DNA from 3 places in the Paenibacillus sp. YSY-4.3 genome. Region 1 is predicted to be linked to each of the others. Evidence: predicted binding sites of a transcription regulator. Region 1 holds the regulator's gene; each other region holds the start of a gene.
The links. The regulator Rex, encoded in region 1, represses fermentation and respiration genes when NADH is low (regulators of the CRP and FNR family bind a similar motif). The targets are predictions, from matches to a motif close to TTGTGAAATATTTCACAA.

Region 2: nirB (nitrite reductase large subunit NirB) is a predicted target of Rex. The motif match lies at 7,802-7,819, and genes of this name have one in related genera.
Region 3: ACYUJT_RS16330 (cytochrome ubiquinol oxidase subunit I) is a predicted target of Rex. The motif match lies at 4,815-4,832, and genes of this name have one in related genera.

What each region holds. Positions count from the first base shown of each region.
Region 1 covers NZ_BAABMC010000003.1:206,884-217,537, forward strand. The annotation lists gene ACYUJT_RS11660 (DnaD domain protein) at 132-824, opposite strand; gene asnS (asparagine--tRNA ligase) at 900-2,195, opposite strand; gene ACYUJT_RS11670 (acetate/propionate family kinase) at 2,225-3,433, opposite strand; gene ACYUJT_RS11675 (3-hydroxyacyl-CoA dehydrogenase family protein) at 3,430-4,302, opposite strand; gene ACYUJT_RS11680 (AAA family ATPase) at 4,438-5,940, opposite strand; gene ACYUJT_RS11685 (hypothetical protein) at 5,933-6,466, opposite strand; gene ACYUJT_RS11690 (cell wall elongation regulator TseB-like domain-containing protein) at 6,675-7,160, opposite strand; gene ACYUJT_RS11695 (amidohydrolase) at 7,192-8,490, opposite strand; gene ACYUJT_RS11700 (redox-sensing transcriptional repressor Rex) at 8,480-9,130, opposite strand; gene dinG (ATP-dependent DNA helicase DinG) at 9,170-10,654, opposite strand, start outside.
Region 2 covers NZ_BAABMC010000003.1:424,220-434,873, reverse strand. The annotation lists gene ACYUJT_RS12800 (TerC family protein) at 1-536, shown strand, start outside; gene ACYUJT_RS12795 (AraC family transcriptional regulator) at 592-1,410, opposite strand; gene ACYUJT_RS12790 (Gfo/Idh/MocA family protein) at 1,556-2,662, shown strand; gene ACYUJT_RS12785 (sugar phosphate isomerase/epimerase family protein) at 2,728-3,498, shown strand; gene ACYUJT_RS12780 (Gfo/Idh/MocA family protein) at 3,491-4,570, shown strand; gene ACYUJT_RS12775 (sugar phosphate isomerase/epimerase family protein) at 4,596-5,564, shown strand; gene ACYUJT_RS12770 (winged helix-turn-helix transcriptional regulator) at 5,816-6,133, shown strand; gene ACYUJT_RS12765 (FAD-dependent oxidoreductase) at 6,192-6,764, shown strand; gene ACYUJT_RS12760 (hypothetical protein) at 6,965-7,678, shown strand; gene nirB (nitrite reductase large subunit NirB) at 7,921-10,353, shown strand; gene nirD (nitrite reductase small subunit NirD) at 10,375-10,654, shown strand, end outside.
Region 3 covers NZ_BAABMC010000004.1:426,482-437,135, forward strand. The annotation lists gene ACYUJT_RS16310 (ABC transporter ATP-binding protein) at 1-84, shown strand, start outside; gene ACYUJT_RS16315 (hypothetical protein) at 88-1,737, shown strand; gene ACYUJT_RS16320 (nitrous oxide-stimulated promoter family protein) at 1,756-2,136, shown strand; gene ACYUJT_RS16325 (copper amine oxidase N-terminal domain-containing protein) at 2,291-4,564, opposite strand; gene ACYUJT_RS16330 (cytochrome ubiquinol oxidase subunit I) at 4,919-6,325, shown strand; gene cydB (cytochrome d ubiquinol oxidase subunit II) at 6,312-7,328, shown strand; gene cydD (thiol reductant ABC exporter subunit CydD) at 7,328-9,076, shown strand; gene cydC (thiol reductant ABC exporter subunit CydC) at 9,079-10,654, shown strand, end outside.

The sequences.
Region 1 (10,654 bases):
GCATACCAAACATAACATATTCGACCCTGCCGAAAAAGAGGAAACCTCTCCTTGGAGAGATTTGGAATTGCTAGCGGTACTAGCCCCAATCTCTCTAAGAAGAGGTTCCATTTCATGTAAAAGATATAAAACTATCGCCCCAAGCTGCGGAATTTCTGGGAATATGCCTTGGCATCCTCGACCGTCTGGACGCGGTTTCGATTCCACTCCAGCAAAATCCGGTCGATATAGCGAAAGTGCACTTTACCGGCAAAGACGGCTTCCTTCAATGCCAGCAAAATAAGCTCCTCGGGGTAACCATCCTGGTCTACCCAGCTTGAAATCGTCTCGCATTCCATCGGTGAAAGAGGTCTCGCGAACTCCTTCTCAAAAATGACGAATAGGTTGCGCTCGCTCGCCTCCGGCTTGGCCGCTTCCGGCTCATGCTGATGCGTCTGCTGCCGCAGCGCGGCCCGTTCTTCGGCCAAGCACTGCGCCAGGCGTTCATACATCCCCGCCAGATTATAGCTCTCGAACTGAATGCCAGTGTGTTCGTCCCATTCCATATCGATGGAGATCCAATTATCCTTCATCAGCCGCTGGATGACGGAGGACACCTCTCCTGGCGCTTTTCCCATCCGCTGGTCCAGCTGCTCCATCGAAGGAAAATCATTGTACTCTAGCTGCTTATATGCGGCTAGCTGCATCAGTAGCATGACTTCCGTATCACTTAAACCGAGTTTACGATAATGTGTCAGCAGAGAGGAAGGAACATGCACAACGCCTGCTTCCATACCGAAGGCGACTCCTTTTGCCCACACCTTCCAACCATCGGTCAATGCCATACGTCCTCACCTTTCTCATCCTTACAACCCGTACTTATATTGTATAACGCAGATGCCGTCCGGGCTACTGTCCTTTTACGGATAGAGGCGATACAGCATCCGCGGGAACGGAATCGTCTCGCGAACATGATCCAGTCCGCAAATCCACGCGACCGTCCGCTCGAGTCCAAGCCCGAACCCGGAATGCGGTACTGATCCGTATTTGCGCAGATCCAGGTACCATTGGTAAGCTTCCGGGGTCAGCTCATGTTCTTGGAAGCGGGCTTCCATCAATTCCGGATCGTCGATCCGCTGTGAACCGCCGATAATCTCTCCGTACCCTTCCGGAGCGATCATATCTGCGCAGAGCACAACCTCTGAACGATTAGGATCAGGCTTCATGTAGAAAGCCTTGATGCCAGCCGGATAATGCGTAATGAATACCGGCTTGTCGTACTGCTCGGCAATGGCCGTCTCGTGCGGCGCACCGAAGTCCTCACCCCAAGGAATGTCAAAGCCTTTCCCATGCAAGAACTCGATAGCGTCATCATAAGTAATTCGCGGGAACGGAGCCTGAATACTCTCCAGCTTGGATATGTCGCGGCCAACCGCCTCAAGTTCGGTCCGGCAGTTCTTCAATACGGACTGAACGACATGCGTGATGAACTGCTCTTGAACGCACAGGCTCTCTTCATGCTCAGTAAAAGCCATTTCCGGCTCGATCATCCAGAACTCGATCAAATGGCGGCGGGTTTTGGATTTCTCCGCCCGGAACGTCGGCCCGAAAGAGTACACTTTCCCCAGCGCCATCGCCGCCGCTTCCATATAAAGCTGACCGCTCTGCGTCAGGTAAGCATCCTCATCGAAGTATTTCGTGTGGAACAGATTGGTCGTGCCCTCCGCGGAAGTCGGCGTCAAGATCGGCGGGTCAACAAGCGTAAAATGGTTCTGATCAAAGAACTGCTGAATCGCTCTGATAATTTCCGCGCGAATGACCATGATCGCCCGCTGCTTCGAGGAACGCAGCCATAAATGGCGATGATCCATTAGGAAATCGACGCCATGCTCCTTCGGTGTGATCGGATAATTTTCCGTCAAATGGAGTATTTCGAGTCCCGTCACTGTCATTTCATATCCTGATTGACTGCGCGGCTCCTCGCGGATGATGCCTGTCACATACATCGAGGATTCCTGCGTCAAGCTCTTGGCCGCATCCCACGTCTCCTCGGATACTTCGCTTTTAACGACGACAGCCTGGATGTAACCCGTGCCGTCACGCAGTTGAAGGAACTGAATTTTACCGCTTGAGCGTTTATTGTTTAACCAGCTGCCGATAACGACCGTCTCGCCGACATGCTCGTTAACCTGACGAATCACTGTTTTGTTCGCCATGCATGAACATCTCCTCTAACTATGCAGATTTATGCATTCTTTTCTTTGACAATGCGATGCGTATCCCGGGCAATGACCAATTCCTCGTTCGTAGGAACGACAAGAACCTCCACTTTGGAATTCGGCGTGGAAATGCGACGCGGATCGCCGGAACGGATCTTGTTCAGCTCAGGATCAAGCTCTACGCCAAGATAAGTCAGGTTCTCGCAGACCTTCTCGCGCACGATCGCCGAGTTCTCGCCTACACCCGCGGTAAATACGATGACATCCACGCCGTTCATCGCTGCCGCATAAGAGCCGATGTATTTGCGCAAACGGTATTCATACATTTCGAAGGCGAGTGTCGCATTGGGTTCACCGGCTTCCATCCCATCGGTAATATCCCGCATATCGCTGCTCGATCCTGAAATCGCCAGCAAACCGCTATGCTTGTTCAGCATAGAATTCACTTCGTTAATCGTAAGCTCTTCTTTGTTCATAACAAAAGGAACTACAGCGGGATCCAAATCTCCGCTTCTCGTCCCCATAATTAATCCTTCTAGCGGAGTCAAGCCCATAGAGGTATCTATGGAGACGCCGTCCTTAACAGCCGTCAAACTGGCTCCGTTTCCAATGTGGCAGGTGATGATTTTCAAGTCTTCAATTTTCTGCCCCAAAAATCTTGCCGCAGTTTGGCTTACATACTCATGCGAAGTTCCATGGAATCCATAACGGCGAACCTTATGCTTCTTATACAGCACCTTAGGGATGGCATATAAATAAGCTTTTTTCGGCATCGTCTGGTGGAATGCCGTATCAAATACAACGGTTTGCGGCACGTTCGGCAGGTTTGACTCGGCAGCCTGAATCCCCATCATGCATGCAGGATTGTGTAGTGGAGCCAAATCGAATAAACGGCGAATTTCGGTTTTAACTTCCCCGGTAATTAGAGCCGAACCTTTAAACGCTTCACCGCCATGCACAACCCGGTGGCCCACTGCATCGATTTCATCAATCGTTTGGAGCACGCCATGCTCTTTATGAGTAAGCTTTTCGAGCACCTTGCGAATCGCTGTCGTATGCTCCAGAATATCACTAACCTCGGTAACTTCCTCCTTGCCTGTCGGCTTGTGGGTCAGAATCGAGGAGTCCATGCCGATCCGTTCGACGAGACCTTTCGCCAATACGGATTCATCATTCATGTCATACAATTGATATTTCAGGGAAGAACTTCCCGCGTTGATTACGAGAACTTTCATAACCGGTCACCATCCTTGTCGTATTTGAAAAATCCTTCACCTGTCTTCACACCCAAACTGCCGGCGCGAACCATTTTTTTCAATACGTAGGAAGGACGATATTTCAAATCGCCGAATTCGCGGAACATGCGCTCAAGCGCCGCCAATACGGAATCCAAGCCGAAACGGTCAGCCATCTCAAGCGGACCGTACTGGAACTGGTACCCGACGCGCATGGCACTGTCGATGTCTTCTGCCGTAGCAACGCCTTCGCCAAGCACGTGCAGCGCTTCGTTAATCATGACGCAAATGATGCGGGAAGTGACGAATCCTGGCGATTCATACACCATGATGCCGCGTTTATCGACAACTTCCTCCACGAAATGCTTTGTTTCTTCAAACGTCGTATCCGAGGTTTTCAGTCCGCGGATAATTTCCACGAGGTTAATCTTGGAAACAGGATAAATAAAGTGCATGCCGATCACGCGCTCCGGATACATTGTCGAGCCGGCGATCTCCGTCAAACTTAGCGTGGACGTGTTGCTGGCCAGAATGATATTGCTCGGACACACATGATCCAACTGTTTGAACACCTCTTTTTTGGCATCCAAATCCTCCGAAATGGTCTCGATCACCATATCGCAGGTACCGAGTTCGGCAAGATGAGTTACTTTATGAACTTTGGATAAGATCAACTTCTTCTCGGCCTTGGTTATAGCCCATTTCTCCAGTTGCTTATCCAAGCTCGTCTCTATCATATTATAAGCATGGTCCAATTTTTCAGGCGTTTCCTCCACGAGCAGTACATCGAGTCCTTTGGCTGCCAGCATTTCACTGATCCCCTGACCCATCGTACCGCCGCCGATGACACCTATTCTTTTGAAGTTCATGGTTCTCTCGCTCCATCCTTTCATCGTCTACACATAATATTGTACCCTTCATGTCGAATAATACAATGTTTTATACCCAACATATAATAATATCTTAGCACGGACAAAAAGTAAAAAAAATAACCGGCACATGAATTATGCCGGTAAAAGAACACTGTCACCAAATTGACATCTAAATTGCTCCCCGGAGAGGCGTTCCTCACGCAAAAGGATCTCTAGCGACTTGTCGAACGCTGCCGAATGATCAAGAAGCAGCTGTTTTGAACGAGCCGCAAGATCGTCCAAAATGGCGGCGTTCTCCTTCATGAGCACTTCTTTGGTCATCATCTCCATGTTGACAATGCCGAGTGATGTTAACCCGGAGGTCATCATTGTATGCACGATGTTGATCGCCTGCTCAAAATCATTGCTGGAACCGGTACTTCGCTCCCCATAATAGATTTCTTCGGCAGCCGCCCCGGCCAGAGCGATAATAATTTGGCCTTCCAAATATGCTTTCGTATACAAATACTTATCTTCCTGCGGATTATGCCGGACATAACCAAGCGCTCTACCGCGCGGACTCAGCGCAACCTGGTTCACGCTTCCCGGCGCCACGACCTCAGCGGCGATCGCGTGACCCAGCTCATGAATCGCTACGCGCCGCTTCTCTTCCTCCGTAGACACCCGGTCGGTCCGTTCACCGAGCATGACCTTGTCAATCGCCATCGATAAATGACGCTGCTCGATTTCCTTCTCATTTTCTCTCATCGCATATATTGCAGCCTCATTCATCACGCTCTCAAGCTGGGCCCCTGAGAATCCGAAGGATTCCTCGGCGACCTTCTCCATACTCACGCTTTCGTGCAGCGGTTTATTGTCGGCGTGAAGTTCCAATATATGCATGCGGCCCTTCTTATCCGGCAAGTCGACCTGGATATGGCGGTCGAATCGCCCCGGGCGCAGCAGCGCGCTGTCCAGCATTTCCTTGCGGTTCGTCGCCGCCATGAGCAAAATGCGCGGCGCTTCCGTAGAGTAAATACCGTCCATTTCCGTCAACAGTTGATTCAGCGTTTGATCGTATTCGCGCTGTTGGCCGCCTTCTCTTTTGCCGCCGATCACATCGATTTCATCGATAAATATAATCGCGTTCTCTTTGTTCTCTTTAGCGGCACGCGTTCGCGCGTCCTTGAACAACTCACGAATCCGCCCTGCCCCGACCCCGACGTACATCTCTACGAACTCACTGCCAGATGCGGCAACGAAGACAGCGTTCGTATAGTGGGCCGCAGCTTTGGCCATCAGTGTTTTGCCCGTTCCCGGAGGGCCTGTCAGCAAAATCCCTTTGATCGGCCGAATGCCGAACTGCTTGATTTCCTCATGACGCACCATGAAATCAAGCGCTTCCTGAAGCTCCTGCTTCGCACTTTCCTGGCCGCCGATTTCTTCGAAGGTGAGTTTGGCCGGTCCCGCCTTCTTCCGCTTCCGCTCCTGGGCTGCACCGATCGCAATGCCTCCGCGCATTTTAAGCACAGTGAATACCCCGCCCACCATCAAAAGAGCGACGATAAGCGGCACTACGTTGAAGCCGATAAAAGCCATAAAAATCAATAATACAGGAACGACTCCAGCAATGACCTCCCACATCCATTTACGCATTCGGCCACACCCCCAATTTCTGCGGAACGCGTGGTAAAATAACGTACTTGCTAACAGTTCCAGCGGTTAATGTTACATAGACGTTCTCATTATCCATATCAGCGGTTGCTTGCAGCGCATCGTGCTGCTGCTCCAACTGATCCAACGTACGCTGTATTTCGGTATATTGTTTATTTTCCATCGCCTGAGCAACAGAAAAAAGCGCTTCGCTCCAAATTTTGTCCAAATCCGGCGTCGAATGATCCGTCACTTCCAGCTTTAAGTTACGGTTGCCCAGCAGCTTCTTGCCGTCTTTCTCAATATGACGAATTAGTCCGCCCATATCCGTCCCCGCAGCAAGGTCAAGTTTCAACCCTACCTCTTTCGGGGTAATATTGAATTGAACATGATTCACGCCCTCATATTGCTTGACCAACTTTTGGAACGGAGCCTCAATCGCCCATTGGCGATAGGCAAACCAACCACCAAACAACAATACGGCAGAGACAGCAGCGATAGCAACAGTTTGTCCGATACGTAATTTCATTCGCAGCTTCCTCCTATCCTAATATATATATAAATACTTGCATGAAATGATATACTTTGATCTATCACAAGCTACAAGTAAGAGTATAACATATTGAACATGCAATATCGAAGCCAAAGTATGAATATATTTAAAATTTTTAGGAAATAACAAAGAACCTCGCTCAATAGAGCGAGGTTCTTCTTCTTTCTTGGTTGCCGCACCACAATCAACGGTTCGGCAGCGTAAATTTATCAGGCAGAATCGAGCCGTCGCTAAACTTGAAAAATTGATAGTAATGATGCTCCTTCTCCTTGTAAAAAAGCTGCCATACGTATTCGCCCTCATAGATGCCCGGCATGAGCCTGACGATTCTGATTCCCGGCAGCTCATTCTTGACAATTTCCCTGATTTGCTGCTCGCTCGTTCCGCCAGACAGAAGCTCTTCATGAGGTTCTCCACTTTCCGGCAGCCAGACCATCAGGTCCTCTCCGTTCTCGTTCTTCCCCTGGACTACCCAGCATATCTCGTCCCACACCGATTTCCACGTCTTGTCGACCGATACGATGCCCGTTTGCTGCTTAGCCGTCTGAATCGCTGCTGACTCCTCATTCCAAGTATGCTGCATGACATAGACATAAAAACGATGAAGGCCAAAGAGTACGAGCAGCAGGATGAGGATAGAAAGCAGTATCCATTTGGTTCTCTTCTTCAACCTTCTCTTCCTTTCCTAAACAAGCTTGAGGCTATCTGGATAACAGACCTTCGAAAGCCGCCTGAGCTTCATGGCGAATCCGCTCTTCATCCAGGGTGAGACACGCACCATGCTTCACAATCTGTTTCCCGTCGACCCATACATGCTCCACATCTTTCGGTCCGGCGGAATACACGACATGGGAGACGTAATCGGTTCTCGGTACAAAATGCGCCTGCTCCGTGTTAAGGGCAATGAAGTCCGCTTTCATTCCTGCGGCGAGTTTGCCCGTATTATTAAGGAACACCGATTTTGCCCCGTATTCAGTTCCCATCCGCAACGCCTCCAGCGCAGGAACGGCCGTCGGATCGCCCGTTACTCCTTTGTGAATCAAAGCAGCGAGGCGAATCTCCTCGAACATGTCCAAGTTGTTGTTGCTCGCTGCGCCGTCGGTTCCGAGCGAAACAGTAACCCCTGCCTTCAGCAGCTCAGGAACCCGAGCTACGCCGCTAGCCAGCTTCAGGTTGCTGCCCGGATTGTGCGAAATAGCTACTTTATGAGCAGCTAGCACTTCAATCTCTTCATCCGTTAAATGAACGCCATGCGCGAGAAGGGTCGGGCGTGAAAACATGCCCAGCTTGAGTAAATGCTCCACGGGCCTTGCCCCGTAATCAGCGACATTTTGCTCCACCTCAGCCCGTGTCTCCGACATATGCGTATGCATCGGCAAATCGAGATCATGTGCAGCCTGCACGAATTGTTCAATGTAATCCGGCGGGCAGGTATAAGGCGCGTGCGGCGAAATCATCGTCGTAATCCGGCCGTCCGCCTTACCGTGCCAATTCCGGGCGAAGGCAACCGCTTCATCCAGCTTCTGCTTCTGTACGTCAGGCGGGCACAGCCCAATCGCCCCGCGCATCAGCACCCCGCGGATACCGGATTCTTCCGTCACCTGCGCGACCCGATCCATATGATCATACATATCGAGGAAGGTCGTCGTTCCTCCCTTGATCATCTCCAGCACGGATAGCGCGGTTCCCCAGTACACGTCATTGCCCGTGAACTTCGCCTCCATCGGCCACATTTTCTCCTGGAGCCACTTTTGCAGTACCATATCGTCGCCATAACCGCGCAGCAGCGACATGGCCGCATGACCGTGCGTATTGATCAAACCGGGCATAAACAACAGACCGCTTCCATCCACAACTTCAGCATTCTCGCAGCCTTCCGGCCGGTTGGGTCCGATATAGGTAATGAGATCGTCCTCAACGAGCATATAGCCGTTAACGACAGGTTCTTTTTCTTCCAGAACGGCAAACGTACCGCCTGTAATTAGCAGTTTACGACTCATTTGAAGTAAGTTCCTTTCCGTCATTCAAATAATAGGCAAGACTGAGCAGGTCCGTCGTGAAATCGGCCGCATGAATTCTTACCTCCGCCGGTACCTTCAATATAGTAGGCGCAAAGTTAAGAATCGCCCCGATGCCAGCGGCAACGAGTTGATCCGCTACGCGCTGGGCCTCGAAATCAGGAACCGTAATGATTCCGATCCTTATGTTCATTACTTGTACCGTCTTCACCAGCTCGTCGATCGGCTGAACGGTAATATTATTGATTTTCGTGCCGATTTTGGACGGCGCAGCATCAAATACCGCTACGATTTTCATGTTGTCCTTCAAGTAGGCGTTATAGTTAGACAGCGCTTGACCCAGATTACCGGCCCCGACAAGAGCCACACTAATCTGCTGATCCAGATTCAAGATCTGCCGGATTTTCTCAATGAGATAGGACACGTCATAACCGATGCCCTTGCGCCCGAAATCCCCAAAATAAGCGAGGTCCTTACGAATTTGCGCAGGATTAAGATCAAGCTTTTGGCCCAATTCCTGAGAGGATACCGTTGGCACTTCACGAAGACTCAGCTCATTGAGGAAACGCAAATACACTGGCAATCTGCGTACAACCGCATCGGAAATTTTTTCTGATTTCATAGCTTTTCTCCCCTTATAATGGTGCGATATGAATTACGGTTATTGCTTCTTTACCTCTTGGACTTCGTGAACGTCCAGCCATTCGGAAATTCTTGGTACCATTTGCTCGATCGGCATATGTTCCATTTTCGGTCCAGGCAGCGAATATAAGAAATATTTTCCGTAGTATGATTCCAAGATGCGCGTATCGTACACTACTACTATCCCGCGATCCTGAGAAGAACGCACCAGACGTCCAAACCCCTGCTTGAAGCGAATAACGGCCTGCGGCACAGACAGCTTCATGAACGGGTTCTTCTTCTCCCTCTGAAGACGCTCGCTCTTCGCCTCAACCAGCGGATGGTTCGGTGGCTGGAACGGCAAGCGGACGATGGCCAGGCTGGTCAGCGCCTCCCCCGGAATGTCCACGCCTTCCCAGAAGCTGCTCGTGCCGAGCAGCACGGACGCTTCCTGTCCCTGAAATCTCCGGGTCAGCTTCGTGCGGCTGCCGCTGTCCATTCCTTGGCCAATGACGGTAATTCCCTCGGAGGATAATTGCTCCTTCAGCGGGTCATATACCTGACGAAGCATCCGGTATGACGTAAATAACACCAGCATCCGGCCGCGCGTCGCTACGGCAGTATCGGCAAGCGACCGCACCAGCATGCTCACGAAGTGCTCATCTCCAACACTGCCCTTGACGCTTGGGAAATCACGCGGGATGACGAGCAGTGCCTGGTCCCTGTAATTGAACGGAGAAGGGAGCATGGACGTCAGCAGCCGGTCGCTGTCAGCGGCCTCCTGCAATCCGAGCTGTTCGATCATGTACTGGAAAGACTTATCCACGGATAACGTAGCCGATGTCATGACCACGCTCTTCTTCTTATCGAAGAAATAGTTTTTGAGCTGCTGGCTCACATCGATTGGAACTGCGTAAATCTGCAAGGACCGGCTGCGGTAATTTCCGTTTCCTTCGATCCAGTAAACGGTATCTTCGTCATCAAGTTTCATGAACAAACGAATCGCTTCCCGCTCTGTCGCCAAATCCTTGAACAGGCCGTTGATATCCGTCAGCAAACTGTCCGCCCCATAGTCATCCTGCTCGTCACGGATGTCGTTTAGCATCCGTTCACCTTTGCGGACGATGTCGCCCAGCAGCACATAAATATGATTCTCAAGCGCGCTGAGCGTATCCCAATCCTTAGGCTTCTTGTGGGGCAGCAAGCGCAAAACGAATTGCCCCGGGTCGCCAGGAGCCGCATCGCTTCGTTCCGGCATTAAAGTGAACAGCATTTCGCTCAGCTTATCCCAGCTTTCCTTCACGTCAAGCAGCGAAGGATAAATGCCGTCGATCACGCTGCACCAATCCGCGGTTTTTTCGCCGGGCGTATTTTGCAGCAGCATTCTCAAATTAGGCAATTGTCCTGTTTTGCTGTCCTTGAACAGGCGGGTTAATGTGTGCACGACCGTGAAATATTTCATATTAAGTCCCAGATGCTTTCCTGCCACATCCTCCAAATGATGTGCCTCATCAATGACCAGGCG
Region 2 (10,654 bases), 220 kb from region 1:
TCATCATGACGCTGCTTGTGCTGCAATTGCTCAATATTCCTGGGCTTCGGCTCGCCGGCGGTCTGATGCTGCTGTACATTGCGTACAAATTGCTCGTGGATGAAAAAGATCATGATATCGATGCAGGCAGCCAAATGTGGGCGGCGATCCGGACGATCATCATCGCCGATACGATGATGGGTCTGGACAACGTGTTGGCCGTGGCTGGTGCAGCTCACGGGGATTTCGTCCTAGTTATTATCGGGCTGGCGATTTCCATTCCTATCATGGTCTGGGGAAGCACGCTGATACTGAAGCTTACGGATCGTTTCCCGTTCGTCATTACGATCGGTGCTGCCGTGCTGGCATGGACCGCAGCCAAAATGCTTGTCCAAGAGCCGCTCATTGAAGGCTGGTTCGCAGCAGGCTGGGTCAAATACGGATTTGAAATTATTTGCATCATCATCATCGTAGCGCTTGGATCTTACGTGAAGAAAAACCAGGAGAAGAAGCGCCAAATCGAACAAGCCTTGAATCAAGGAAATTCTCCGGTCTAACATGAAAAAACGCCGCTTTGTCGAAGGACAGGGCGGCGTTTCGTTGTTTATGCATTCAGCCATCGCTCCGGGCGCTCTGGCGAAACTCTTTGGGCGACATGCCATAGCGCTTGCGAAAGATGCGGTGGAAGTAATTGTAGTTCGGAAAGCCGGAACTTTCCGCGACATGCTCTAAAGATAAAGGGCTATAGATGATGCGCTCGCGCGCCATGTTAATGCGGATTTCCAGCGTGTATTGAATGATGCTCGTGCCGAATGCCTGTTTAAACAGGAATACCGCCCGGGAGACGCTGATGCCGACGTGGGAAGCAACGTCCTCCAGCTTGAACGGGGAGGAAGCGTTCTCCTCGATATAGTTCTTGATGCGATGGGCAAGATATGACTGAGGCGACAGAACCTGATGCTCTTGCAGGTTGCGGTCGATATCCAGGCATAATATTTTCAGGTAATAATTCGCGATCTCCGGCGAAGGGTTAGAAATTCTGCGCTGCTCCATCATGATCTGCCGGAAGGCGCCGACGAGGCCCTCGGACAAGGTGACCTTGAATTTTTGCGGCCGCTTGGTTTGCTGCCACCATCGTTCAACCCAAGCGCCGGACAGGAAAATATGGTAATCTGCGCTATCCACCGTAAATTCACCGGATTGATTTTGCTCGGCTTCGATTTTTAGCTCATATGGTTCCTCAGGAGCGAACAGCAGCAGATCGCCTGGCTCCAGCAGCTCCAGCTGGCCGTTGATACGGCTTCGGCACCGGCCGGCCGTCTGCAGGCGAATCAGAAAATGGCCTAATCCGTCATCATTAGACATATGGAACGGCTTGCGGTGAACCGAGTAGCCTGCTGTCAGTATTTGCAAGTCATCATGAAGTCGCATACGTTGTCCTCCATTGCTTCGTTAAAAATAATAAGCAGATTGTTCATGTCTCAATCATATTATTCATTTTAAATTGCAACCGATTTAATTACTATGTTAATAGAGTGACGGCAAAACAACAATAACGCTTCTGGGGGTAACTCTAATGACAGCCATGAGAATTGGAATCATCGGATGTGGGAACATCAGCCCAGCCTATTTGAATTACTTGAAGGACAGCAATGTAGTAAAAGTGACGGCATTGGCCGATTTGCTGCTGGAGAAGGCGGAGGAGCGTGCCAAGGAATACGGCATTGAGCAAGTATACTCCGTGGAAGAGATGCTGCAGTCCCCGGACATCGACATGATCCTCAACCTTACGATTCCCGCTTCCCACGCGGCGATCAACATTGCCGCTCTGGAGCATGGCAAGCATGTATATGTGGAGAAACCGCTGTCGATATCGCTTGAAGACGCCAAACAGACGCTGGAACTTGCGGAGGCAAAGCAGCTGAGGGTAGGCTGTGCTCCCGATACGTTTCTGGGAACTGGACTGGAGACTAGCCGGATGGCGATTCAGGAAGGGCGGATTGGCCGTCCGGTCGCGGCCTCGGCATTCATGATGGGAGCAGGACCGGAAGGATGGCATCCAAACCCGGATTTCTTCTACCAGGAGGGCGGCGGGCCGATGTTTGACATGGGGCCTTACTATTTGACGGCGCTGGTCAATTTGCTCGGGCCGATCACTCGCATCAGCAGCTCGGCGCAAAGCTTGATCCCAGAGCGTATTGTGAAATCCGGACCGCGGGCAGGCACGCGGATTCCCGTGCATGTTCCGACGCATTATAGCGGAACGCTTGATTTTGCGGACGGGGCTATCGGCACCATGATCACGAGCTTCGACGTTCCTGGAGGCAGCACGCTACCTCGCATTGAAATATATGGAACGGAAGGGTCATTGCTTGTTCCTGATCCGAACTGCTTTGACGGCGAGGTGAAGATCCGCAGATATGACTCCGAGGAATGGAGCATTGTTGAGCCTGCTTTTGCCGGAGGCGCTAACGAGAGAGGCAAAGGGATTGAAGACATGGCCAGAGCGATTCTCGAGAACCGGGAGCACCGGGCCAGCGGCAAGCTTGCATACCATGTGCTTGAAGCGATGCATGCTTTCCTCGCCTCATCTAAAGAAGAAAGGCATATTCATCTGGAAAGCGCTTCATCTTTGCAGTCGATCGGGGCTTATCGCCCAGCCGACAAGGCAGTACTTGTATAGGCCTGGCAAGAGGCAGCTTCTTGGTAATGGTTTTATTCAATCCAATTATTATATGAGGTGACAACATGGCGAAATTAGGATTGCAGTTGTACACGGTTAGAGATCATTTGGAGAAGGATTTTGAAGGCACGCTGCGCAAAGTAGCCGAACTCGGCTATAAAGGCGTTGAATTTGCCGGTTATTACGGGCGTACACCCGGGCAGGTATCCGAATTATTGAAGGAGACGGGGCTAACCGTCATCGGGGCTCATACCTCGTACGACCGCCTGCTCAACGCGCTGGAAGAAGAGATTGCGTTCAACAAAGCGATCGGCAACCGTTATCTTATTTTTCCTTTCCTGGCTGAGGATGCGCGGGACCGTTGGCCTGAGGTCATTGAGGATTTGAAAGTGATCGGCAAACGCTGTGCTGATGCAGGGCTGGTGCTTCTTTATCATAATCACGAGTTCGAGTTGACAGAGACGCTGGACGGCCAGCCGGTGCTTGACGCGATCTATGAGCGCGTCGCTCCAGAGCTGCTTCAGGTTGAACTGGACTCCTGCTGGGTAACCTATGCAGGCTTCGATCCGCTGGCGTACATAGCGAAGTACAGCGGCAGAATTCCGTTATTGCATTTGAAGGATATCGTTAAGAAAGAGGACGGATCTGCCGAAACGGTGGAACTGGGCCGGGGAATTGTAGATATCAAGGCGATCGCGGACGCAGCTGCCGCAGACGGAGTGGAATGGATCATCGTAGAGCAGGATTACTGCGCCGGAGATTCGCTGGACAGCATTGCTGTCAGCATGGAATGGATTAAAGGTTATGTTCAAGAGGGAGGAAAAATCAATGTCTAAAACGTTAAAAGTAGCCATCGTCGGCTGTGGAGGAATCGCTAACGGCAAGCATTTGCCAAGCTTGGCTAAGCTGCCTGAGGTTCAAATGGTCGCTTTTTGCGATATTATAGAAGAGCGGGCTCAAAAAGCCGCGGCAGAATACGGCGTGGAAGGCGCCAAAGTATTTACGGACTTCCGCGAGCTGCTGAAGGAAGACGTGGATGTCGTTCACGTATGTACGCCGAACGATTCGCATGCTGAGATTACGGTTTCATCGCTGGAATCCGGCAAGCACGTCATGTGCGAGAAGCCGATGGCCAAGACCACAGAGCAGGCGCGCCAAATGCTCGATACAGCTAAGCGTACCGGGAAGAAGCTGAGTATTGCATACCAGAACCGCTTCCGCAGCGACAGCCTGTATTTGAAGCAGCTATGCGAGGCTGGGGAGCTTGGCGACATCTACTTGGGGAAAGCGCTGGCCATTCGCCGCCGCGCCGTACCGACGTGGGGCGTGTTCCTGGACGAAGAGAAGCAAGGCGGAGGTCCACTCATTGATATCGGCACGCATGCGCTTGACCTGACGTTATGGCTGATGGATAACTATGAGCCGAAAAGCGTCACGGGCTCAGTATTCCATAAGCTCGGCAGCCGCGAAAATGCTGCGAACGCATTCGGTCCTTGGAATCCGGAGGAGTTCAAGGTTGAGGATTCGGCGTTTGGCTTCATTACGATGAAGAACGGGGCTACTATCATGCTGGAGTCCAGCTGGGCGCTGAACGTGGTGGAGACGGGCGAAGCGAAAACGCTGCTCTGCGGTACGGAAGGCGGAGCCGACATGAAGGACGGCCTGCGGATCAACGGAGAGAAGCTGAGCCGCTTGTACGAGACGAAGGTTGACTTGGGCGCCGGCGGCGTAGCTTTCTTCGACGGCGAGGTAGAGACCGATTCCATCCGCGAGGCAAGAGCTTGGGTTGAGGCGATTCTTGAGGATAAGGAGCCGCTCGTTAAGCCGGAGCAAGCGCTTGTGGTCACCGAAATTCTGGAGGCGATCTACACCTCCGCGAGAACTGGCAAAACGGTATATTTTGACTAATTTAATGGGCTAAGGAGGTTCATCCATGAAACTAGGAGTATTTCTCGTTCTGTTTGGCGGACGTTCATTGGAAGAGGCGCTGGATATGGCCGCAGCGCAAGGGCTGAAAGCTGTGGAAATCGGGACCGGCGGGTATCCCGGCAATTCCCACTGCAATCCGGACGTGCTGCTTGAGGATAAGGCGGCTTTGGAACGCTTCAAGAAAGCAGTGGAATCGCGGGGCATGATCATCAGCGCCCTGAGCTGCCACGGTAATCCGCTGCATCCGCAGAAGGCGATCGCCAAGGAATTTCATGATGTGTTTGTCAAGACGGTACAGCTGGCAGAGCGGCTGGAAGTTCCGGTTGTAAACACATTCTCGGGTTGTCCGGGCGACCATGAGGATGCCAAGTATCCGAACTGGCCGGTAGCCCCTTGGCCGAACGACTATCAGGAAATACTGGACTGGCAGTGGAAGAACAAGGTGATCCCTTATTGGACAGAATGGGGAAAATACGCCGCTGACCGGAATGTAAAAATCGGTCTGGAGCTTCATGGCGGATTTTCCGTTCACACGCCGGGCACTTTGCTGCGGCTGCGCGAGGCCGCAGGCGAAGTAATTGGGGCTAACCTGGACCCGAGCCATATGTGGTGGCAGGGCATTGACCCGGTACAGGCGATTTCCATTCTGGGCCGGGCCGGAGCGATTCACCATTTCCATGCCAAGGATACTTCTGTAGATCCGATCAACGTCAATATGCACGGCATTACGGATATGCAGTCGTACACGGCAATGATGGACCGGGCATGGCAGTTCCGTACAGTCGGATACGGCCATGATCTTAAGACATGGAGCGACATTGTCAGCGCTCTTCGCTTGGTAGGATACGACTACGTAATCAGCATCGAGCATGAAGACGGGTTAATGTCAATTGAGGAAGGTTTCACGAAGGCGGCACGCAACTTGCAGGGAATCATTATCGAGGATTCCGCCGCCGATATGTGGTGGGTATAATTGGTTAAGGAAGCAGTATACTAGAAATAGCGGCTACCGCCTTGGTAGCCGCTTTTTATTAGGTGGTCTGTAACAAGTCGGAAGGTATGAAGAAATGGAACTTAAAGCGGATTCACTCCGCGCTCTTTTTACGGTATAATCGAATATTATCCCAGTGTTCACGGTGTAGAAAATATGTTAAGGTTGATATATACTAACTAAACGTAAGTTTTTGGCTTTCCGAGTCCACTCGGGTAGAGAGGTGAAGAACAATGGAAGATGCGCATCATACGTTGTGTCCGCGGTTCGAGTCGGCATTCTCGATCTTGGGCAAGCGCTGGAACGGACTGATTATCCATTCGTTGATGAGCGGGCCGAAGCGGTTCAAGGACATTTCCAACTTGATCCCGTCGATGAGCGATAAAATGCTGTCCGAACGCATGAAGGATCTGGAGAATGAAGGTATTCTCGTACGCCATGTATATCCGGAGACGCCGGTGAGAATCGAGTACGAGCTGACGGAAAAAGGGCTGGCATTGGGTCCGGTCATGGGCGAGGTTCAATGCTGGGCCGAGCAGTGGATCGAATAAGCTTCGTGCCGTTACCTGTGACGGATCGGCACGAATAATAACGAAAGTGGGTGTACTTGTGGCTGAGGTCATTGTGATCGGAGCAGGGCCAGCGGGAGCCAGCGCAGCTTTGTTCCTGGCAAAGGCAGGGAAGGAGACCCTCGTGCTTGACAGCAATACGAGCATGACGAAACGGGCATGGATCGAGAATCATTATGGAGCTGGAGGAATATCCGGTCCGGAGTTACTGAAAATTGGACGTGAACAGGCGGAGAAGTTCGGGGCCAAATTCATCGAAGAGAAGGTAACGGTCATTGATACCAATGGCGGTTCGAAAGTGACCGTAAAGACGGAGTCAGGCCGCAGCTTTGAAGCATCCCATATTATTCTGGCTACGGGCGTCCTGACCGATTTGGCCAGCTCCATCGGGCTCGAACTGAAGGATGGCACAGAGCCGCGGATCAAGACGGTGATCCAGACGGATGGTGCAGGAAGAACGAGCAAACCGCGGGTATGGGCAGCGGGCACGGCTGCCGGGGTCAGCGTCCATACGATCATTACCGCAGGCGACGGAGCTAAAGTGGCCATCGAATTAATCAGTGAGCTCAATGGCGAACGCTATGTTGACCACGATGTGCTAAAAAACGAATAACAAAGTTATCATGCTATTGTTTAAGAACGGGCTGCCCTGATAAGGGGGGCCTTTTTTTGTTTAGGAAGCTGTTAGTTATGGTTCTATCATATGCGTTGTAAAGCGGATTGATCCGACATTCATGTTTGAGAACTGCAGTCGAGTCCGTTATGCTAGAAAGAGAATACTCAATTAGGCATTTACGGAAAGCAGGTGCAGACATGAACTACAAAACGGGTATTATTACGATTATGACCATAATCCTCACTCTGCTTGGCACGGGCTGTACGGTGCAGACTATAGAGGAGCCTCCGGCTCCGGTGGAACAAAAACAAGAGCATGATGACATTACTTTAAAAATAGATGGAAGTACTTTGATCCCGGATGTAACGAGCAGTATCCATTTCGACTATATGGAGGGACTTACCGTACGGCAAGCGCTGGAGAGCAGCCAGTCGATCCAGCTTATGAATGAAGGCAAGGGGATTTTGTCCGTCGGGGACGTAGCGCTGGATACGACATTGGAATGGGGCGTCCAATTAAACAAGAAGGATCTGAAGCCGGAGGACTGGAACACAAAGCTGAAGAAGGGCGACGTTATTCTCATCTATGTCAAGACGGTGAGCAGCGAAGCGGATCTGACAGAACAGGGAGCGCTTATTTTAACGGTGAATCACGGCGTCGCCGGCGGCGGGGAACGGCTGCATTACGTGAAACGGTATGAAGATAACATTACGGTAAGGGACTTGCTGAGAATGAGCGGAATCGTCACATTCAATTTGAACAACAAGCAGATTATCGCAGTTAATGGACAACAGCCAGGCATGCATGAGGTGTGGATTTTAAAGGTAAATAGTAAAGAGCTTAAAGAGAACGGTTTGGAAATGCGCCTTAACCCGCATGATCATGTGCAGTTGGAGCTGATCAGAATTTAATCTGGATATCTTGTTCTTCATTGAGGTGTCCCATTTCGCGAAGATACCGCCAAAAGTTTCAGCAGAGGCAATCTTCGCGAAATGCAAGATGCAAGCGGGGACGCAAGAAAAATGTGACAGTTTTTGTGATAATATTCACAATTAATGTGAATGTAATCACAATGTCATTTAAATTTTAATTATATAATTACATCATGAATGGGAAACCGAAGGCTCTAGTTAAGAAGGAGGCATTCCTCGATATGAATACTCATAAACCCAAACTGGTCGTTATCGGTAACGGGATGGCCGGAATCAGTACAGTCGAACAAATTCTAAAGCTGACAACACAATTCGAAATTACGGTATTTGGCAGCGAGCCGCATCCGAACTACAATCGCATCATGCTCTCCTATGTACTTGAGGGAAGCAAGACGATCGACGATATCGTGCTTAATGACTGGCAATGGTATGCCGATAACGGTATTACGCTGCACACGGGAACCAAAGTCGTACAAATCGACGAATCCCACAAGGAAGTAGTGACGGAAGAGGGAATGCGGGTTCCTTATGACAAGGTTATTATCGCAACAGGATCAAACTCGTTTATTTTGCCTATTCCCGGCAGCGACAAGCAGGGCGTCATCGGCTTCCGCGATATTGCGGACTGCAATCAAATGCTGGAGGCGGCCAAGACGTATAAGAATGCGGCCGTCATCGGCGGGGGACTGCTTGGACTTGAGGCGGCCAAAGGGCTTGTGCAATTGGGCATGGACGTGACGGTCGTCCACTTGATGGAGGACCTGATGGAGCGGCAGCTCGATCATCAGGCGGCGCTTATGCTGCGCACAGAGCTGGAACGTCAGGGCATCAAGTTCAAAATGCAGGCGCAGACGGTTGAATTGCTTGGCGGCGAGAGAGTGAGCGGCCTTCGCTTTACCGACGATACTGTGCTGGACGCGGATTTCGTCGTGATGGCCGTAGGCATCAAGCCGAACGTCGAGGTGGCCAAGAACAGCGGTATTGAAGTGAACCGCGGGATCGTCGTCAACGATTACATGCAGACATCATTGGAGGATGTATATTCGGTAGGCGAGTGCAATGAGCATCGCGGTGTATGTTACGGCCTCGTGGCTCCGCTCTTCGAGCAGGGAATGGTGCTGGCCAAGCATATTTGCGCCGTAGAAACCGCCGCCTATGAAGGTTCGATCGTATCCACGAAATTGAAAATCTCCGGCGTGGACGTTTTCTCGACCGGCGAGTTTATCGACGGACCCGAGCATACGGTTATCGCGAGCAAGGATGACTGGAAGCGCACGTACAAGAAGATATTGCTCAAAGAGGGCGTCATGGTTGGCGCCGTACTATACGGGGATATCACCGATTCCGCGGAGCTGCAAAAGCTGATCAAGCAAAAAACCGCTATGACCGACGAGCTGTACAATACGTTGATGGGCTCGGGCTGCTGCGGCGGTGGGGGAGCAAAAAAATCGGCCTCGGTCGAAACGATGGCCGACGATGAAATCGTATGCGGCTGCAACGGGGTAACGAAAGGGAATATTGTCGATGCGGTTACGAACCAAGGCTTAACGACCGTGGATGAGATCAAGGCCTGCACCGGTGCGACCCGTTCGTGCGGAGGCTGCAAGCCGGTCGTCGAACAAATTCTGCAATATGTGCTGGGAGACGGGTTTAAAACCGCAGCGAAACAAGGCATCTGCGGCTGCACCACGCTGAGCCGCGACGAAATCGTCGCCGAAATCAAAGTGAAGGGGCTGCAGACGACCAAAGAGGTCATGAATGTCCTTGGCTGGAATCAGCCGGAAGGCTGCTCGAAGTGCCGTCCAGCGCTGAATTACTACCTGGGTATGATCTACCCGGACACCCATGAAGACGAGAAGGAGTCGCGCTTCGTGAATGAGCGGATGAACGCCAACATTCAGAAGGACGGAACGTATACGGTTGTGCCGCGGATGTATGGAGGCGTAACGACGCCGGAGGATCTGAAGAAAATCGCCGATGTCTCTTTGAAATACGATGTTAAGGTGGTTAAAGTGACCGGCGGGCAGCGTTTGGATTTGATTGGCGTGAAAAAAGAGGACCTGCCGAAAGTGTGGGAAGAACTCGGCATGCCGTCGGGATATGCTTACGCGAAATCGCTGCGTACCGTTAAGACTTGCGTAGGCTCGCAGTTCTGCCGCTTCGGCACCCAGGATTCGATGAGCATGGGAGCGCTGCTGGAACGCAAGTTCGAGCGGATCGACTACCCGGCCAAATTCAAATTGGCCGTCAACGGCTGCCCGCGCAACTGCGCGGAAGCTTGCACGAAGGATATCGGCATCGTCGGCAACGACGGAGGCTGGGAAATCTTCATTGGCGGCAACGGCGGCATCAAGGCCCGCCTGGCAGATTCGCTCTGCAAGGTGAAGACGGATGAGGAGCTGATCGAGGTATGCGGTGCCGTCATTCAATATTATCGGGAGACGGGCAATTATTTGGAGAGAACCTCGGAATGGGTCGAGCGAATCGGCCTAGCGCAAATCAAGGCTGTAGTCGTCGACGATTTGGGCAATCGCCAGGCGTTGATGGAGCGCGTCGAGTTTGCCTTGAAGCAGGCGGAAGAGCCATGGAGCAAAATACTGAACGATCATGACAGCCGCAGCAAAATGTTCCACAGCGTAGAAATGAAGGGATAACGATCGGAGAGGAGAATGGATATGGGAGCAAAGCAGGAGACCATGCACCATGTAGGCACGCTGGAACTGTTTATGAAGCAGATCGGGCGGGTGGTGGAATTAAACGGCGAGCAAATCGCCGTATTCCGCGACTCCGGCGACCGCTTATACGCCGTGGAGAATAAGAACCCGCATCCGAAAGGCGGGCCGCTGGCCGAGGGCATCGTGTCGGGGCATTATTTATACGACCCGCTGTACGATTGGAAGATCGACCTGACTACGGGGCTGGTTCAAGCCCCGGACACTGGACAGGTAAAGGTGC
Region 3 (10,654 bases), on a different contig from region 1:
GAGCAAATATTCAACCAACTGACCGGATTTAATGACCATCGGGCCATCGCCGAACAGTTTGTAAACATCGTCCAAGAGGTGTAGCGGATGAAAAATTACAAATCATTGCTCGTTTTGGATCGCTTTCGGGGCCTGTTTGAGAAGTCTGGCGTGGATTACGACGTCATGCGGCATATTTTGCAGGTCAAGCTGATGATGGACGCCCGTAGAGTCCCCTCCTTTATGAACAAAAGGAAAGGGAAGAAATCCGCTGATGGTCAGACGGCGAAGGACAGCAATAATTTCCTTGGCTCCTTGTGGATTTATGGCATATTCGGTGCGTTCAGCACGCCGTTCATTCTGCTCGGCAACAATTATATTTTTCAAATGAGCCTGCTTTTCGGTATTTTTATGTTTATGACGTTTACTGCGCTGATTTCTGATTTCTCCTCCGTGCTGCTCGACATTCGGGACCGGAATATTCTTGGCACGAAGCCGATCAGCAGCAAGACGCTTTCGATGGCCAAGACCGTTCATGTGTTCATCTACATGGTATTTCTGACCGGGGCTCTCGGAATCATTCCGCTCGTTGTCGGCCTGGTGAAGCATGGTGTGTTGTTCTTTATCGTATTTCTGCTGGCTTTAATCCTTATGGATCTGCTCGTCGTCGTACTCACCGCGATGCTATATGTTGTGGTGCTGCGCTTCTTCGACGGAGAGAAGTTGAAAGACATGATCAATTATGTACAAATTGGCCTTACGATTGCGATCACGATCGGCTATCAGCTGCTTATCCGATTATTTGACATCGTAAATCTTGATGTAGTGTTCCAGCCGAAATGGTGGCAGATTGTGATCGTGCCGGTCTGGTTTGGCGCTCCGTTCGAGGTGCTTCTGCAAGGAAATCGTGATCCGCTGTTTATTTTCTTTACGCTGCTTGGTATTCTCGTACCGGTTCTGGCTATTGCCATTTATGTCAAACTGATGCCTTCGCTGGAGAGAAATCTCCAGAAGCTGGCCGATCCAGGGGAGACAAGCAATAAAGGCGGAGGGGGCTGGAAAAAATTTGTCGCAGGCATTCTTCCCGTAGGCCCACAGGAAAAAGCCTTTTTCCGTTTTGCCTGGACGATGATCGGCAATGAGCGTGAATTCAAGCTGAAGGTATATCCTTCTCTAGGCTTCTCGCTTATCTTTCCGTTTATATTCATATTTGCGCAGCTAAGGGACGTTGGACTTCAGGGGCTGCCTGGAACGAAGCTGTATCTGTTCATTTATTCCTGCGCGCTGCTTGTCCCGACGGTGATTATGATGCTGCGTTATTCCGGTAAGCATAAGGCGGCCTGGATTTATCACACTGTTCCGATCGCCGAGCGGTCAGCTATTCACCGGGGAACGGTCCTAGCGGCCTTGATTCGGCTCGTTCTGCCGATTTATGTACTAGAGAGCGTCATTTTCGCGTTATTGTTCGGCCCGGCTATCATTCCGGATCTGATCGCGTTTGGCTTTGCCATCATGCTCTTCTCAGTCGTTTCCTTTGCCTACCTATCCAAGGCATTGCCTTTCTCCGAGCCCTTCGAGGCTGCTCAACAAAGCGAAGGCCTACGTATGTTCATGCTAATGCTGCTGCTCGCCGTGATCGCTTTTATTCATGTGGCAGCTGCTTCTGTAAGTTATGGTGTCTATATTTATTTGGTTATTTTGCTCATACTAAATGCAGTTACATGGAGCCGAGTATTCAAGTCATCGGCAGCTAAATAGGAGGCTTGGACTTAAATCATGACATCTGAAGCGAAAGCAGCAATGCAGGACGGGCCGCGAATCCGCCGTGAGAAGGAGACCGCTGCCCATATGATTTTGATTTATTGTCAGGGTGTGCACCCGAAGGCGGAGAAGCGACATACGGTAATGGATATGGGAAAGAAACTCTTATGCGATGAATGCATTACTTTGTATAAATACAGCCAGAAGCGGCTAACTTATTGCCGCTTTGGCGAAGCGAAGACGACCTGCGCGAACTGCCCGGTCCATTGCTACGCCCCGCAGGAACGGGAGGAGATTAAGCGGGTCATGCGCTATGCTGGGGCTCGGATGCTGTTCAAGCACCCCTGGCTAGCTTTCCGCCATGTCATAGATGGCAGGACCCGCCGCAGCAGCTAGATGTCTGTCGACATGTAGCGCAACAATCGTTTGGTTCGAGCTGCACTACATCCCGGCATGACTCGGATGTACTGATCGTCAAATAGAACAGCCACCCCGATATGCAGCAATGCTGCTGCGAGGGGTGGCTGTTTTATTATATAGATATGAGTTATCAGTGCTTAATTTCAGGAAGAGGCATGAACAGAATCGAAAATGGCAAGTTGCTTCCTGAGGACGGCGTCGTCCAAATTTCTACGATTTCCTCGGAATCTCCGGTACGATGCAGTACGCTGGTCTGACTGGAAACATTGTCTTTGCCCGTATGGGAGAAACTGACCAGGTTGCCGTTGATCAAAGCGGCTCCCATATACAATCCTCCGCGCGGATTGAACGTGATCAGCGTGCGGGGCGCTACGCGCAGCTTGATTTTATAGATAACACCGTAGTTGCCCGCATTGACGCTGGATACGCCCAGCACCGTGTCCGCCCCGATTTGGAAAGGATCGGCGGAATTATCCGTTAGGGACAGGCGGTAGTTCTTGCCGCCGATCGTTTCGTAATGCTCGAATATCCGCGTGGAATCCGTAAATGTGCCGCGCATGACCGATTGAATCGGATCGAGCACCGGCAGCGTGTCAACGACTGCGAGTGGGTCTTGGCCGTCTTTGACGAAGACGCTGGTGTACTCGATTGGCGAGTCGCTGTAAAGATCGCCCAGGAAAGAGATCGTCTCCTGAGGCTTCATCGCTAACTTGGTCATATCATCGAAGATGATTTTGCTCTCACCGGGAGCCAGCGTGATCGTTTGCTTCTTGCTGTCGTTCTTGTAATTTTCGAAATAACGGGCAACGGATTTCGTTCCGGTAATTTCCGCATAAATATCCGGGCCGGCCATGCCTGAGGTGATGATTTCCAGTTTGGCCGGAACCTCGTTGTTATTTTTGGCGATAATATAGACTTTGCCCTTCTCTTCGGTTTTGTTGACATGGTGTGTCATAACCCGAGTAAGGCCGCTAATCGTGTCCCGGTACAGCACACCTTCGGAGTATACAGGCTCAGGGCCATTATCCTTGAACAGGGTATACGGCTCCGTCGAATAAGTGTAAGAGAGCCGTTCGTAGCCGAGGGCTTCTCCACCGTTGATCGTAAAGTTGCTGCCGATCGGGGTGAAGAGCTTGGAGAATTCATCCTTCGTATACAGCGTCTCCGTCGTGATATTGATCGTATGCTCAATTTTCATGGAGGCCCCGTCATTGTCCGTGACAATCAATTGGATGGTGACCGGTCCCGGCGTAAAGAAAGCCGGATAGTTGTTCATCCATTGCCGGTCAACGATCTCGCCGTCTTCGTCATAGCTCAGGTCGGTAATCGTAATCGGCTCGCCCATCTTGTATTCGTCCTTGTTCGTCTTGAACTGGGCTACAGGGGGAACATTCGGATTGGCAACGACGATCGTCCGGATGTAAGGGTCGCTCCACTCTCCATTGGCATCCTGGACAGAATAGGAAACCGTGTAAGTGCCGGCCGACGTAAAGATGTCTTGCCGTCCTTCCCATCTCTCATCGACGATTTGCACGCCTTTAGGAGAGGAGGACTTTGTTTGATAGAGCACCGTCGTTTCACCGGCTATGATCTTGTCGTTCAGCACAGTGAAGGAAGCAACGGGTTTGGTGGACAGCTGCATAATGACCTTTTTGCCTTCTACTTTATAAGAAATGTTGAGGGCTTGGGTGATGGAGGTGAGCGGCACCATGAACACATCTTTGTCCTGGTAGCTTGCGCCCTTCATCGTCATCGCTTTGCCGTTCACGCGGTAGGTCTTGCTGTCGGTCTTGAAGCGGAGCTCATCGTCCCCGTATTTGATAATCGTCTCCTTCGTCTTCGAGTCATAGGCGATTTGATAGCCGACCCGGTCGACCAGGGAACGAATGCTGACATAGGATACGCCGTCCTTCACGGTCATAGGCTGGGACGAGGTGTACTCCTGGCCGTCCTGCTCCATGCGCGTGCTGTTCATATATAGAATAAGCTGGCCTCCTCCGCTTGGCGGAGCAGACGAATTATCGGCGGAGGTGTCGGACGGATTGCCCGGCACGGAAGCATCCGGCGCTGGGTTGCCTGTCGTTTCATCGGTTTTCTGTGGAGTTCCAGGAGCTTCTGGAGCTTGCGGCTCGGTTGATCCTCCGTTAATCATGCCAGGTTCTGCATTGTCGGATTCGGTATTGCCCGGCACAGTTGCGCCTGCTGGACTTTGCCCCGATGCGCCGTTCGAATCCGCAGATCCGGTGGCTACTGCATTCGTTAAAGTATGTACCTGATCAATTGGCAGGTTCTCCTCCTGGACGACTGAACCATAAATGGGCGCTTGCGCCAGGACGGCAGGTACAGCCAATGCGCCCTGTGAGACGAGGAGCGCAGCAGCTAGGGAAATACTCTTCAATTTCATCGTGATATAATGACTCCTTCTATTAAATATTTGAACGAATGATATAAATGAGTACGCAGCCACTTCCAGCTTTCGGTACCTCATGTTTAGACGCTTCATAGGGATGAAAAGTTACGGTCAAAGGCAAAAGATACTAATCGCTGTCGTTGCTAAAACGCCCATTCACAATATCTCCACAAATGCAAATGTATCGAAAAAACCTTGTCATGATGCGGTTTCCCAGCTCCGTTAACACAATGGACACAGTATCATGTGATTCTTGTCACAAAACGATTACTTTTTGTCCGTTTGTTTTCATAAATCCGTGATAGAATTCACAATAGTGAAACCAAAGATGAAAGAAGGGTGTATTTTATGGATCCGGTAATGCTTGCGCGTATCCAATTTGCGGCAACAACAATCTTTCACTTCTTCTTTGTGCCGTTGTCCATAGGTCTGGTGTTGCTCATCGCGATCATGGAAACGATGTATGTGGCCAAGGGGAAAGAAATTTACAAGCGCATGGCTAAGTTCTGGGGCAAATTATTCCTCATCAACTTCGCCGTGGGGGTCGTAACCGGGATTCTGCAGGAATTTCAGTTCGGCATGAACTGGTCGGACTACTCGCGCTTTGTAGGCGACGTCTTCGGTGCTCCGCTGGCCGTCGAAGCGCTATTCGCCTTTTTCATGGAATCGACGTTTATCGGGTTGTGGATTTTCGGATGGGATCGTCTATCCAAAAAAGTACATTTGCTCAGCATTTGGCTCGTATCCCTCGGCACGGTTGCATCAGCCTTTTGGATTTTGGCGGCAAACTCGTTTATGCAGCGTCCCGTCGGCTTTGAGATCAATAACGGGCGGGCGGAAATGAACGACTTCTTCGCGCTGATCAGCAACGGTCAGCTGTGGGTGGAATTCCCGCACACGGTGCTGGGTGCATTTGCAACTGGGGCATTCGTCGTTACGGGGATTAGTGCTTACAAGCTGTTGAAACGTCAAGATGTGGAGTTCTTTAAAAAGTCGTTTACCATCGCAGTCATACTTGGCCTAATTGCCTCGTTTGGTACAGCATTGTATGGTCACCAGCAGGCACAATATTTGGTGAAAACCCAGCCAATGAAAATGGCAGCCGCTGAAAGCCTGTGGGGCAAAAGTGGTGACCCGGCTCCGTGGACGGTCTATGCACATATCGATCCGAAGACGGGTGAAAACACATTTGAGATTAAAATTCCTTATCTGCTCAGTTTCTTATCCTATAGTGAGTTCTCTGGTGAAGTTAAGGGGATGAACGAGCTTCAGGCTGAATATGAGCAAACCTACGGACCAGGGGATTATATTCCTCCCGTACGAACCACCTTCTGGAGCTTCCGTATTATGGTTGCTGCGGGATCGCTAATGATTGTACTCGGCATGTATGGCGCGTATCTGGCATGGCGCAAAAAGCTGGATCGTCCGAATAAATGGTATTACCGTATCATGCTGTGGGCGATTTCCCTACCGTTTATTGCGAATTCAGCTGGCTGGATTATGACGGAAATCGGGCGTCAGCCGTGGACGGTGTTCGGCTATATGCGGACAGAGGACAGTATATCGCCGAGCGTCACCTCAGGACAGATTCTGTTCTCACTTATTTCGTTCACCGCTATTTATGCGGTATTGGCTGCAGTCATGGTTTATTTATTCGTCAAAGTGATTAAGAAAGGCCCTTATGCCGACAATGTGAACGATGATGAGCAATCGGCAGATCCATATGGTAAGGAGGGATACCATGCTATCTCTTAATGAGCTCTGGTTCATCCTCGTTGCAGTTTTGTTTATCGGTTTCTTCTTCCTTGAGGGTTTTGACTTCGGGGTAGGGATGAGTACTCGGTTTCTGGCCAAAAATGATATGGAGAGAAGGGTGATGATCAACTCGATCGGTCCCTTCTGGGATGCGAACGAAGTCTGGCTGCTGACGGCAGGCGGTGCAATGTTCGCGGCCTTCCCGAACTGGTATGCCACGCTGTTCAGCGGCTACTATACACCGCTTGTCGTATTGCTGCTGGCCTTGATCGGCCGCGGGGTCGCCTTTGAATTCCGGGGCAAGGTGGAGAACACGCGCTGGAAGAACACCTGGGATCTGGCGATTTTCCTGGGAAGCCTGCTGCCTCCGTTTCTGCTCGGCGTCGTCTTCTCCGGCCTGATCAAAGGGCTGCCGATCGACAGCGACATGGAGATGAAAGCCGGATTATTCGATATGGTTAATCTGTACACGCTGATGGGCGGAATTACCGTCGTCGTGCTGTGTCTCGTTCACGGTTTGATGTTCACGACCTTGCGGACGACAGGCAGCTTGCAGGAACGGGCCCGCAAGCTGGCGCATAAGCTGCTCATTCCACTGGCGGCAGTGCTCGTCATCTTTGGAGTGATGACGTACTTCCAAACGGATGTCTTCGAGGTTCGTGCCTTGCCGCTGGCGCTGATCGCGGTGATTGGCGTAGGCGCCTTCCTATTAGCCGGACGGTTTATGAGCAAGAAGAGAGACGGCTGGGCTTTTGGCATGACGGGCACGTTGATCGCTCTGTCCATCGCTTCCGTGTTTATCGGCTTGTTCCCGCGCGTCATGGTCAGCTCGATCAGCGAAGCTTACTCGCTGACGATTCACAACGCGGCGTCCGGTCCATATTCATTAAAGATCATGACGATCGTTGCGCTGACTTTGCTGCCATTCGTACTTGGCTACCAAATTTGGAGTTACTTCGTCTTTCATAAACGCATAAACGAGAAGGAGCATTTAGAGTACTAATGGGACGCGATTTAATGAAGTTCAAAGGGATCAAGCCGGTTCTTGCCGGAATCGGTGTCTTGACCCTCATTCAGAGCATCGCTATCATATTGCAGGCCAAATGGCTGGCGGAGGTTATCTCCGCCCTGTTTGCCGGCGCTAAGCTGCAGGAGCAATTCGGCGGGGCCGTCTTGTTCCTGCTTGCTTTTATCGTCCGGCAAATTTCCGCGCTGCTGCAGCAGCGGATGGCTTACCGCTTCGCGGAGCGGACGGGCAAGGAGCTGCGCAAGCAAGTGATGGAGAAGCTGTTCGAGCTGGGCCCCCGTTTTGCTAAAAGAGAGGGCACCGGCAACCTGGTTACGCTCGTCCTGGATGGGGTGACGAAGTTCCGCAACTATCTGGAGCTGTTCCTGCCCCGGATGCTGGCTACCGGGATGACGCCGGCGCTTATTCTGCTGTACGTATTTACGCTCGACATTACGGCGGCCGTCATTTTGATCATCACTTTGCCGATTCTCATCGCCTTTTTGATTCTCGTGGGATTGGCTGCGCGCAAGCAGATGGATCGCCAGTGGAAATCGTACCGTACCTTGTCGAATCATTTCGTGGATTCGCTGCGCGGGTTGGAGACTTTGAAATTCCTCGGGCACAGCAAGTGGCACAGCAAGTCAATCGAGAGAGTGAGCGATTCCTATCGCTCCGCGACGATGCGGACGCTGCGTGTAGCGTTCCTGTCCTCATTCGCCCTGGACTTCTTCACGATGCTGTCGGTCGCATCTGTGGCAGTCAGCCTTGGCCTGCGCCTGATCGACGGGAACATGACGCTTCTGACGGGACTGACGATCCTGATTCTGGCGCCGGAGTACTTCCTGCCTGTCCGAATGGTCGGAGCGGATTATCATGCGACCCTGGATGGCAAGGAAGCTGGCGAAGCGATGAATGCGATCATCGCTGAAGGGAATACGGAGAAGGCTGCCTTGGCGCAGCTCCCCGAAGGGGCGTCGCTGGAGTGGCGGGAGGACAGCATTATGAAGCTGTCCTCGCTGACGGTGCGGCATGAAGAGGAGGAGGGTCAGCCTTCACTGCCTTCGCTGGATCACGCCGGGATTGAGCTGAGCGGTATGGGCAAAATCGGGATCATCGGCGAGAGCGGGGCCGGCAAATCGACGCTGATCGATGTGCTTGGAGGCTTCCTGCGCCCAACGGAAGGCGAGATCGAGCTGGACGGCGTGAAGCTTGGGGATCTTGCCAGCTCGGAGTGGCGGAAGCAGATTACGTACATTCCGCAAAATCCTTATATATTCAGCGGCACGCTGGCGGAGAACATTGCCTTCTATTCTCCCGGGGCATCCCGTGCGGAGATTGAGCAGGCGGCTGCCGCTGCAGGGCTTGGCATATTGGCGGCTTCGCTGCCCGCCGGATATGATGAGCCTATCGGCGGGGGAGGGCGGCCCTTGAGCGGGGGTCAGGAGCAGCGCGTGGCGCTGGCCCGCGCTTTGCTCAGCGAGCGGCCGATCTTACTGCTGGATGAGCCGACAGCACATTTGGACATCGAGACGGAATATGAATTGAAGGCGACGATGCTGCCTTTGTTTGAGGGCAAGCTTGTGCTGCTGGCGACCCACCGCCTGCACTGGATGCGGGACATGGACCGCATTATCGTTATGGAGCAGGGCCGGATCGCTGAGATAGGCACCCATGACGAACTGGTCGCAAGAAAGGGCGCATATTATCGCTTGTTAACATCACACCGGGAGGGGATATTGTGAGCATGAGAGAGGACGCCATGGACTGGAATCGTGAAAAGAGCTCTGCCGGGCTAGAGCAATGGATTACTCCGTATTTCCGTGCCTACAGCGGGCGCTTCGCCTTGTATTTGATCCTCGGTACTCTGACGATTCTAGCGGCCAGCATGCTTATGTTTACTTCCGGTTTTCTGATTTCCAAATCGTCTCTGCAGCCGTACAACATTCTGCTCGTATACGTGCCGATCGTGGGCATTCGGGCGTTCGGGATCGGCCGGGCGGTCATTCATTACGTGGAGCGGCTGGTCGGACATGATGCGGTACTGCGGATTTTATCCAAAATGCGGGTCCGCTTGTACAACATATTAGAGCCTCAAGCGCTGTTTATCCGCTCCCGCTACCGCACAGGGGATATTCTCGGCGTGCTGGCTGACGACATCGAACAACTGCAGAACGTGTATATCCGTACGGTCTTCCCGAGTCTTATTGCTGTGATCATCTATGGGATCGCCGTCATCGCTTTGGGGCAGTTCGACTGGCTGTTCGCCTTGCTGGTGGCGGGGTATATTTTTATCCTCGTTGCCGTGCTGCCGTATATTTCGCTGATGTTGACCAGACGCACGAATGCGGAGGTGAAGCGGGAGCGGGGGGGATTATATCAGAAGCTGACGGATGCGGTCATGGGTATCGGCGACTGGGTGATCAGCGGCCGGCCTGCGGAGTTCCTCGAATCTTATGAGCATGACGAGGATGCCGTAGCGAGCAAGGAGCGCAAGCTGCGCGCCTGGGCGAGATGGAGAAGCCTGATCGGGCAGCTCGTTGTCGGGATTGCCGTCGTATCGATGATTTATTGGTCGGGCGGCCAAGCGGCGGCTGGGCAGATTGACCCCGTGCTGATTGCGGCATTTGTGCTCGTCGCGTTTCCGTTGGCTGATGCGTTCCTGCCTCTGTCCGAAGCGATCGAGCGTACGCCGCAGTATCAGGAATCGCTGCGCCGATTGAACCGGATTTCGGAGCCTGCATTGGCAAAGTCTATGGACGCCGCTATGGATGGGACTCAAGCGGAATCGGCTTTGCGCGAGCAGAGGGTGGCTGCTGTGCTTGAGGCTTCCCGGACCCGAGACGTGCATTTGGAACTGCAGGGCGTCTCCTTTGCCTATGATGCTGGGCGGATCATGCAGAATGAGCGTGATCAGAAGGAGGGGCAAGCTTCTGCTGAGGGCATCGCGTACTCTGTTCGTGATGTATCGCTTGATCTTCCGCAAGGCAAGCGGGTTATGGTAATCGGCCGCAGCGGAGCGGGCAAATCTACGCTGCTGAAGCTCATCCAGGGCGCTATCGCGCCGGTGGAGGGCAGCGTGCAGATCAACGGCGTTCCGGCGGCGCATTTTGGAGATGACATCTCCAAGGTCATCTCCGTCTTGAACCAAAGCCCGCATTTGTTCGATACGACAGTAGCGAACAATATCCGGCTTGGGCGCCAAAGCGCCGCGGAGGAGGAGCTGCGCCTGGCGGTGCAGCAAGCGCAGCTTGACGCGCTGATCGCCACGCTGCCGGCGGGCTTGGACACGCCGATGCGCGAGACCGGGCAGCGCTTCTCCG